DNA from 3 places in the Streptomyces sp. NPDC048411 genome. Region 2 is predicted to be linked to each of the others. Evidence: riboswitches for the same ligand, from Rfam matches in the RefSeq annotation. Region 2 holds a riboswitch; each other region holds the start of a gene.

Region 1 (2,255 bases), on a different contig from region 2:
GACGAGTGGACGACGCGACCCGGCTCGGCGGTCTGGTTGGCCGTCCGGTTGGAGGCGTCCTTGAACGTCATCCAGCCCTGACCGGTCTGCGCGAGCGTCCGCATCATCCGGCCGTACAGCTCACGCGCGGGCATCGACTTGCGGGCCAGGCCCTTGGCCTCGGCGGCCCGATACGCGGCGTCGAACTCGTCGCCCCACAGGTCGACCAGTTCCGGCACATCGGCGGGGGAGAACAGCGACCAGTCGCCGTCCGCGTCGACCCGGCGCATGAACTCGTCCGGGATCCAGTGCGCCAGGTTGAGGTTGTGCGTACGCCGCTGGTCCTCGCCCGTGTTGTCGCGCAGCTCCAGGAATTCCTCGATGTCCGCGTGCCACGTCTCCAGGTAGACGGCGGCGGCGCCCTTGCGGCGGCCGCCCTGGTTCACTGCGGCGACCGAGGCGTCGAGCGTCTTCAGGAACGGCACGATGCCGTTGGAGTGCCCGTTGGTGCCGCGGATCAGCGAACCGCGGGCGCGGATCCGGGAGTACGAGAGGCCGATGCCGCCCGCGTGCTTGGAGAGCCGCGCCACCTGGTGGTAGCGGTCGTAGATGGAGTCGAGCTCGTCCAGCGGTGAGTCCAGCAGATAGCAGGAGGACATCTGCGGGTGCCGGGTGCCGGAGTTGAAGAGTGTGGGGGAGGAGGGGAGGTAGTCGAGGCGGCTCATCAGACCGTACAGCGCGGCGACTTCGTCCAGTGCGCGCACCGACTCGTCCTCGGCGAGGCCGGCGGCGACGCGCAGCATGAAGTGCTGCGGCGTCTCGATGACCTGGCGGGTGAGCGGGTGGCGCAGCAGGTAGCGGCTGTGCAGTGTCCGCAGCCCGAAGTAGCCGAACCGGTCGTCGGCGCCGTCGGCGAGGGACTGCTCGACCAGCGCGTCGAGCCGGGCCGTGTGGAGCGCCACGAACGCGGCCGTACGGTCCGCGACCAGACCCTCGCGGTGGCCGACGGCGACCGAGGCGGAGAACGACAGCGCGCCCTGACCGGCCGCCTCGTCCGCGATGGTGCGGGTCAGGAGGCGGGCGGCGAGCCGGGAGTACGCGGGGTCCTCGGCGATCAGACCCGCGGCGGCCTCGGTGGCCAGCGCGCGCAACTCCGCCTCGTCCGACGCGGCGTTGCGGCCGCGCAGCGCGGCGGCGGCGACGCGGCCGGGGTTGGTGTCGGGCAGATCGGCAGTGAGGTCGGTCAGGGTCCGCAGCAGTGCGGTCCCGGGTCCGTCGTTCGTGCTTCCCGCGGACTCGGCGACTGAAGCCGGATCGGCTGGCGCGATGGTCACGTGGTGCTCTCCCTCGCTCGGCTCGGGGCCGGCGGGGGAGCGGGGCAGCCGCTCGGAGGAATGCCCGAAGAAGGAGGGCAGCACTGCGTGCGGCGTCCACCGGCCCATCCGCGAGGCCCGGACGTCTGGGCGTCCGGATCGGTCGAGCCGGACGCGCTGTCGGCAGGTCCTCGGACTTTCAGGGTGCGCAAAAGGGACCCGAATATACCGTTGCGGGACAGTTCCGGATTCGCACCGGATTTCCCTGCGGCGACAGCGAGCACGAGCATACATGTGGGGGCCGCCCGATGAGGCGGCCCCCACATGTTGTGTCGAATCGGTTCAGAGGCTCAGGCTGTACGTGAGCAGCGCGAGGCCCGCAAGGGGATCCCGGTCGCGTTCCGGCGTGCGTACGAAGTCGCGCCGATGGTAGATCCGGTGGGCGCCGGACATGGTCGGCTGGGCGGACAGGACGAGCTGCGCGACGCCCTCCGTGGCCCGTGCCCGGTCGAAACACGCCCTAGCCGGCGGATGGGCTCGCGTCGGGTGACGGGCTCGACTCGGGCCTGGCCGAGGGGAGTTCCACCTGGACGCCCGGGTCGCCCGCGTCCGCCGTGTAGTCCGCCGGGGAGGTCTCGTCGACGCCCGCCGGGGCCTTCACCGCGTTCAGGACGAAGGTCAGCACCACGGTCGCCACGGCGTTCAGCACGAACGCCGTCAGACCGATGTAGCCGATCTCGCCGATCCCCGGGATCTCCTTCGAGGAGCCGCCGAAGTGCGCCTGGGTCGGGCTTGCCACTCCGTATGCGGCGAGCGTGCCGTACACCATGCCGACCGCCCAGCCCGCGAGCAGCGCCCAGCGGTGGAACCACCGGGTGAACAGGCCGCCGACCAGTGCCGGGAACGTCTGCAGGATCCAGATCCCGCCGAGCAGCTGGAAGTTGATCGCGACCGTCTTGTCCA
Region 2 (2,255 bases):
TCGCCGGAGTCGCCGCCGTCGGCGTGGACATCACCGGCATCCACGGCGTGGTCATCACCCACCACCATCCCGACCACCACGGACTCTCCGGACAGGTCCGCGAGGCCTCGGGGGCGTGGATCGCGATGCACGCCGCGGACACCGCGATCGTGCGCCGCACCCGTGAGTCCGAACCGGGCACCTGGCTGACCTACCTCGCGGCGAAGCTCGCCGCGGCCGGCGCACCGGAGGAGCACCTCGCCCCACTGCGCGCCGCCCGCACGGGCGGCCGGACGCGCACGCTCCCCGGACTGCGCGCCGCCCTCCCGGACCGCGAGATCGTCCCCGGCGAACTGCTCGACCTCGCGGGCCGGCGGCTCCGGGCGATCTGGACGCCGGGCCACACCCCCGGCCATGTCTGCCTGCACCTGGAGGAGGACCATCCGGCCGATCTGCCCGGCCGCGGCCGCCTCTTCTCCGGCGACCACCTGCTGCCCGGGATCAGCCCCCACATCGGGCTGTACGAGGACCCGGACGACGCAACGGTCACCGACCCCCTGGGCGACTACCTGGACTCGCTGGAGCGCATCGGCCGGCTCGGGGTCGCCGAGGTGCTGCCCGCCCACCAGTACGCGTTCACGGACGCGGCGGGGCGCGTACGGGAACTCCTCGACCATCACGAGGAGCGGCTGACCGGACTGCTCGCCCTGCTCGCCACCCCGTTGACGCCGTGGCAGCTGGCCGAGCGGATGGAGTGGAACCGGCCCTGGGAACAGATCCCGTACGGCTCGCGGAACATTGCCGTCTCCGAGGCCGAGGCTCATGTGCGCCGACTGGTGAAGCTGGGGCGCGCGGAGGCGGTGCCGGGCAGCGGGCCGGTGACGTACGTCGCTGCGTGAGGCAGCCCTCCGCCCGGGGCGAGCGGGCTGCCTCCCGGTAGAGTGTGCGAGTCGTCATCACGCCCGTTCAGGGGGAAGCCGGTGCAAATCCGGCACTGACCACGCAACCGTGAGCCGCCGACACAGCGGCGAGTCGGGCTGCCCTGTCCGCGGTCGTGACCGGCTCGCGTCACCGGAACCCCGGTGACCGGCACCGTCGAGGAATACGGGGCCGGAGCCTGGTGCCTGAGTGTGCCTGTGCCCGGTTCCCCACAGGAGAGGCTCAGCCCGCCATGACCGTACGCCGCAGCGCAGCAGCGCTCGCCGCCACCGCCACCGTGCTCTGTGCGGCCGCTGCCCCGGCCGCGGTCGCGGCGCCGTCCCCCTCCCCCACCCCGTCCGTCGCGCTGCCCTCCGGGCTGTACGGCACCAAGGACCCGACGTACGACGGGGTCTGGCGGCAGTCGCTGGCCTTCCTCGCCCAGCGCGTCGAGGGGGTCGTGCCCGCGACGAAGTCGGTGGACTGGCTGATCGCCCAGCAGTGCGCGAACGGCGCCTACGCCTCGTACCGCGCCGATGTCTCCAAGCCGTGCGACACCAAGACCATGCTGGACACCAATGCGACCGCCGCCGCGGTGCAGGCGCTGGCGGCGGTCGGCGGGCACGGCGACATCGTCAGCAACGGCGTCCGCTGGCTGAAGTCCGTCCAGAACGAGGACGGCGGCTGGGGCTACAACCCGGGCTCCCCCAGCGACGCCAACTCCACCTCGATCGTGACCGGCGCGCTGGCCCGGCAGGGCCAGCGGATCGGCGACATGACGAATCCGGGCGGCAAAACCCCGTACGACGCGCTGCTCGCGCTCGCGATCCCGTGCGGCGGCCCGGACGGCGGCGCGTTCGCGTACCAGCCCGACAAGGCCGGGAAGCTCACCGCGAACGGGGACGCCACCGCGGCCGCCGTGCTCGGCTCGATGGGCAAGGGGCTGGACACCGGGGACAACGCCGCGGTCGAGGGCAAGCCGCCGGCCTGCCGGAAGGGCGACGTCGTCAAGCCGGAGCAGGCCGCCCAGAACGGCGCCTTCTACCTCGCGGGCGCCCTCGCGAAGAACGGCAACCATCTGGACCTGCCGCCGATGCCGGGCGCCGACGACACCACCCCGCAGCCCGACTTCGGCAACACCGCGGACGCTGTCGTCGCCCTGGCCTCCGCGGGCCACAAGAACAAGGCGGCCGGCGCGGTCGGCTGGCTGCAGAAGAACTCCAGGAGCTGGGCCGAGGAGAGCGGCCCCGCCGCCTACGCCCAGCTGGTCCTGGCCGCGCACGCGACCGGCGCCGACGCCCACAACTTCGGCGGCGTCGACCTGGTCCGGGAGCTGAACGCGAGCGGTCCCGCGCCCG
Region 3 (2,255 bases), on a different contig from region 2:
AACACCTTGGCCAGTTTACGTACCATTTGTCAGCATTGCTCGAGCGGTAGGGGCATGTGGGCGGACCCACGGACGGGCCCCGCCGCGGAGGGGAGGGGTGGGATTCCGCGGTTCGTCACGGAGATGGCCCGCCCGCCCACTGTCTGTCCGCCGCGCTGGTCATCGCAGACGGAAGGCCGGCCGGTCGCCGGGGATGCTGTGACCTGACGTCACCGGCAGAGCGGGCCGGTCCGGCGGTGGAGGCCGACGCCGGGTTACGGGGCGTCGGTTCCGGTGCTCAAGGGCCGCCCACAGCGCAGGTTCCAGCGGCCGGACCGGCCGCTGAGCTCTGTCAGTGTCAACGGGGCGACGTCCAACCGCCAGAACGCCTGCGGCAGAAGGCCCAGCGCATGCACGATCGCGGCGCGCACCACCGCGGGTTCGACCACGGCGATCACGCGGCCATCCCCGGCGCCGTCCCGATGCAACGAGTCCAGCCAGCCGCCCACCCGCGCGCACAGGTCCAACAGCGACTCGCCGCCGTGCGGTGCTGCCGAAGGGTCGGACAGCCAAGCCGACACCGCCTCCGGCTCGGCCTCGCTCACCTCCGTCAGCCGCTGCCCGCTCCAGCGACCCAAGTCCCAGCCGCGTAGGGTCGGTTCGGGCTCGGACCGCAGCCCCAACGCCTCGGCGGTACCGGCGCACCTCTCGTCCGCTCCGCACACCCGCCGATCGGCGGCAGGCACCGCGGCAGCGGCCGCACGCGCCCGCCGGACACCGGACGCGTCGAGCGGGGCGTCGCCGTCGAAACGGGCTTCACGCAGCGCCGCATTGAGCGCCGGTGAGATCAACATCACTTGTACCGTCAACACCGTTGTCACCTCCCTGAACTGTGGCCTTTCGGGTAAGCACACCATGGCATCCGAGCCTCCCGGCCCCGCAGATGGCGCCATGGCGGCGCGTGCCCGCAGGCGGTATGGTCGCGACGAACATGACGACGGTGTGACGGAAGTCCGGTGAGAATCCGGCACGGTCGCGCCACTGTGAACCCGTACCCCTGCGGGAAGTCAGACCCGGCACTGTCGTCTCAGGCACCACGATCGGGACGCGTGTTCCCTCAGGAGGTTCTGCCATGGCACAGACTGCTGCCCCCGCAACCGTCGCCACACCCGCCATCACCCCCATCTCGCTGAAGGCCATTGCCCCGTGGGCGGTCTTCTTCGGCATCCTCATGCTCGTCCTGCTGTACTTCGTCGGAGCCGAGCAGGGTGCCACCGCTGTCATCTCCGGCGAAGGTGTCCACGAATGGGTTCACGACGGTCGCCACCTGCTCGGTTTCCCCTGCCACTGACACGCTGCGCACCTCAGGGGAACCGCTCATGAACTCCATATCTGTCAGAGCGCTGCTCGTCCGCGGCATGCTGGCCGGACTTGCCGCGGGCGCGCTCGCTCTTGCCGTCGCCTACTTCCTCGGTGAATCCCGTGTGGACGCGGCGATCGCGCTCGAGGAGGCTCACAGCCACGAGCACGGCGGCGAGGAACTCGTCAGCCGCACCATGCAGTCCACCGCGGGTCTCGCCACCGGTGTCCTGGTCTTCGGTGTGGCGATCGGCGGCATCGCCGCGCTGGTCTTCTGCTACGCCCTCGGCCGCATCGGCAGGTTCGGCCCGAGGGCCACGGCCGCATTGATCGCGTTCGGCGCCTTGCTGACCGTGTATGTCGTGCCGTTCCTCAAATACCCGGCCAATCCGCCGGCTGTCGGAAACCCCGACACGATCGGCCAACGCACCACCCTGTTCTTCCTGATGGTCGCCCTCAGCGTGCTGCTGGCCGTCGCTGCCGTCATCTTCGGCAAGCGGCTGGCTCCCCGCCTGGGCAACTGGAACGCGTCCATTGCCGCGTCCGCCGCCTATGTGCTCGTCATCGGGCTGGCCTACGCCTTCCTGCCCTCGTTCAACGAGGTCGGCAAGGACTTCCCGGCCAGTCTCCTGTGGGAGTTCCGCCTTGCCACCCTCGCCGTTCAGGCCACGCTGTGGACCACTTTCGGTCTGGTCTTCGGGTATCTGACCGAGCGGCTGCTGGTGCCCAAGGCCGGCGCAGTGACGGCCGGGGGCGGTACCACGTCCCACGCGGCCGCCGCTGCGAGCTGAGGCGCCCGCCGACGCGACGGACGCATAGACGGCGCACTAAGCCCCCCGCGGCCCGCGCCGGGGGGGCCGTCAGACCTGGGGGCCCGAGTGTTCCGATTGTCCGATCACTATAAAGCTAGGTGGGGA

The links. Region 2 has a riboswitch for cobalamin ahead of AB0915_RS10435 (prenyltransferase/squalene oxidase repeat-containing protein). Riboswitches for the same ligand answer to the same signal wherever they lie in the genome.
Region 1: it holds a riboswitch for cobalamin, as region 2 does, so the genes downstream of both, AB0915_RS14560 (ribonucleoside-diphosphate reductase subunit alpha) here and AB0915_RS10435 (prenyltransferase/squalene oxidase repeat-containing protein) in region 2, are expected to answer to the same signal.
Region 3: it holds a riboswitch for cobalamin, as region 2 does, so the genes downstream of both, AB0915_RS38740 (CbtB domain-containing protein) here and AB0915_RS10435 (prenyltransferase/squalene oxidase repeat-containing protein) in region 2, are expected to answer to the same signal.

Annotation. Positions count from the first base shown of each region.
Region 1 is NZ_JBEZKL010000032.1:51,909-54,163, forward strand. Features, by position in the region: gene AB0915_RS14560 (ribonucleoside-diphosphate reductase subunit alpha) at 1-1,313, opposite strand, end outside; cobalamin riboswitch at 1,457-1,595, opposite strand; partial or broken gene AB0915_RS14565 (GNAT family N-acetyltransferase) at 1,635-1,814, opposite strand; gene mctP (monocarboxylate uptake permease MctP) at 1,813-2,255, opposite strand, start outside.
Region 2 is NZ_JBEZKL010000020.1:26,956-29,210, reverse strand. Features, by position in the region: gene AB0915_RS10440 (MBL fold metallo-hydrolase) at 1-878, shown strand, start outside; cobalamin riboswitch at 910-1,044, shown strand; gene AB0915_RS10435 (prenyltransferase/squalene oxidase repeat-containing protein) at 1,151-2,255, shown strand, end outside.
Region 3 is NZ_JBEZKL010000273.1:1,015-3,269, forward strand. Features, by position in the region: gene AB0915_RS38735 (histidine phosphatase family protein) at 255-833, opposite strand; adenosylcobalamin (AdoCbl) riboswitch at 960-1,108, shown strand; gene AB0915_RS38740 (CbtB domain-containing protein) at 1,112-1,330, shown strand; gene AB0915_RS38745 (CbtA family protein) at 1,359-2,129, shown strand.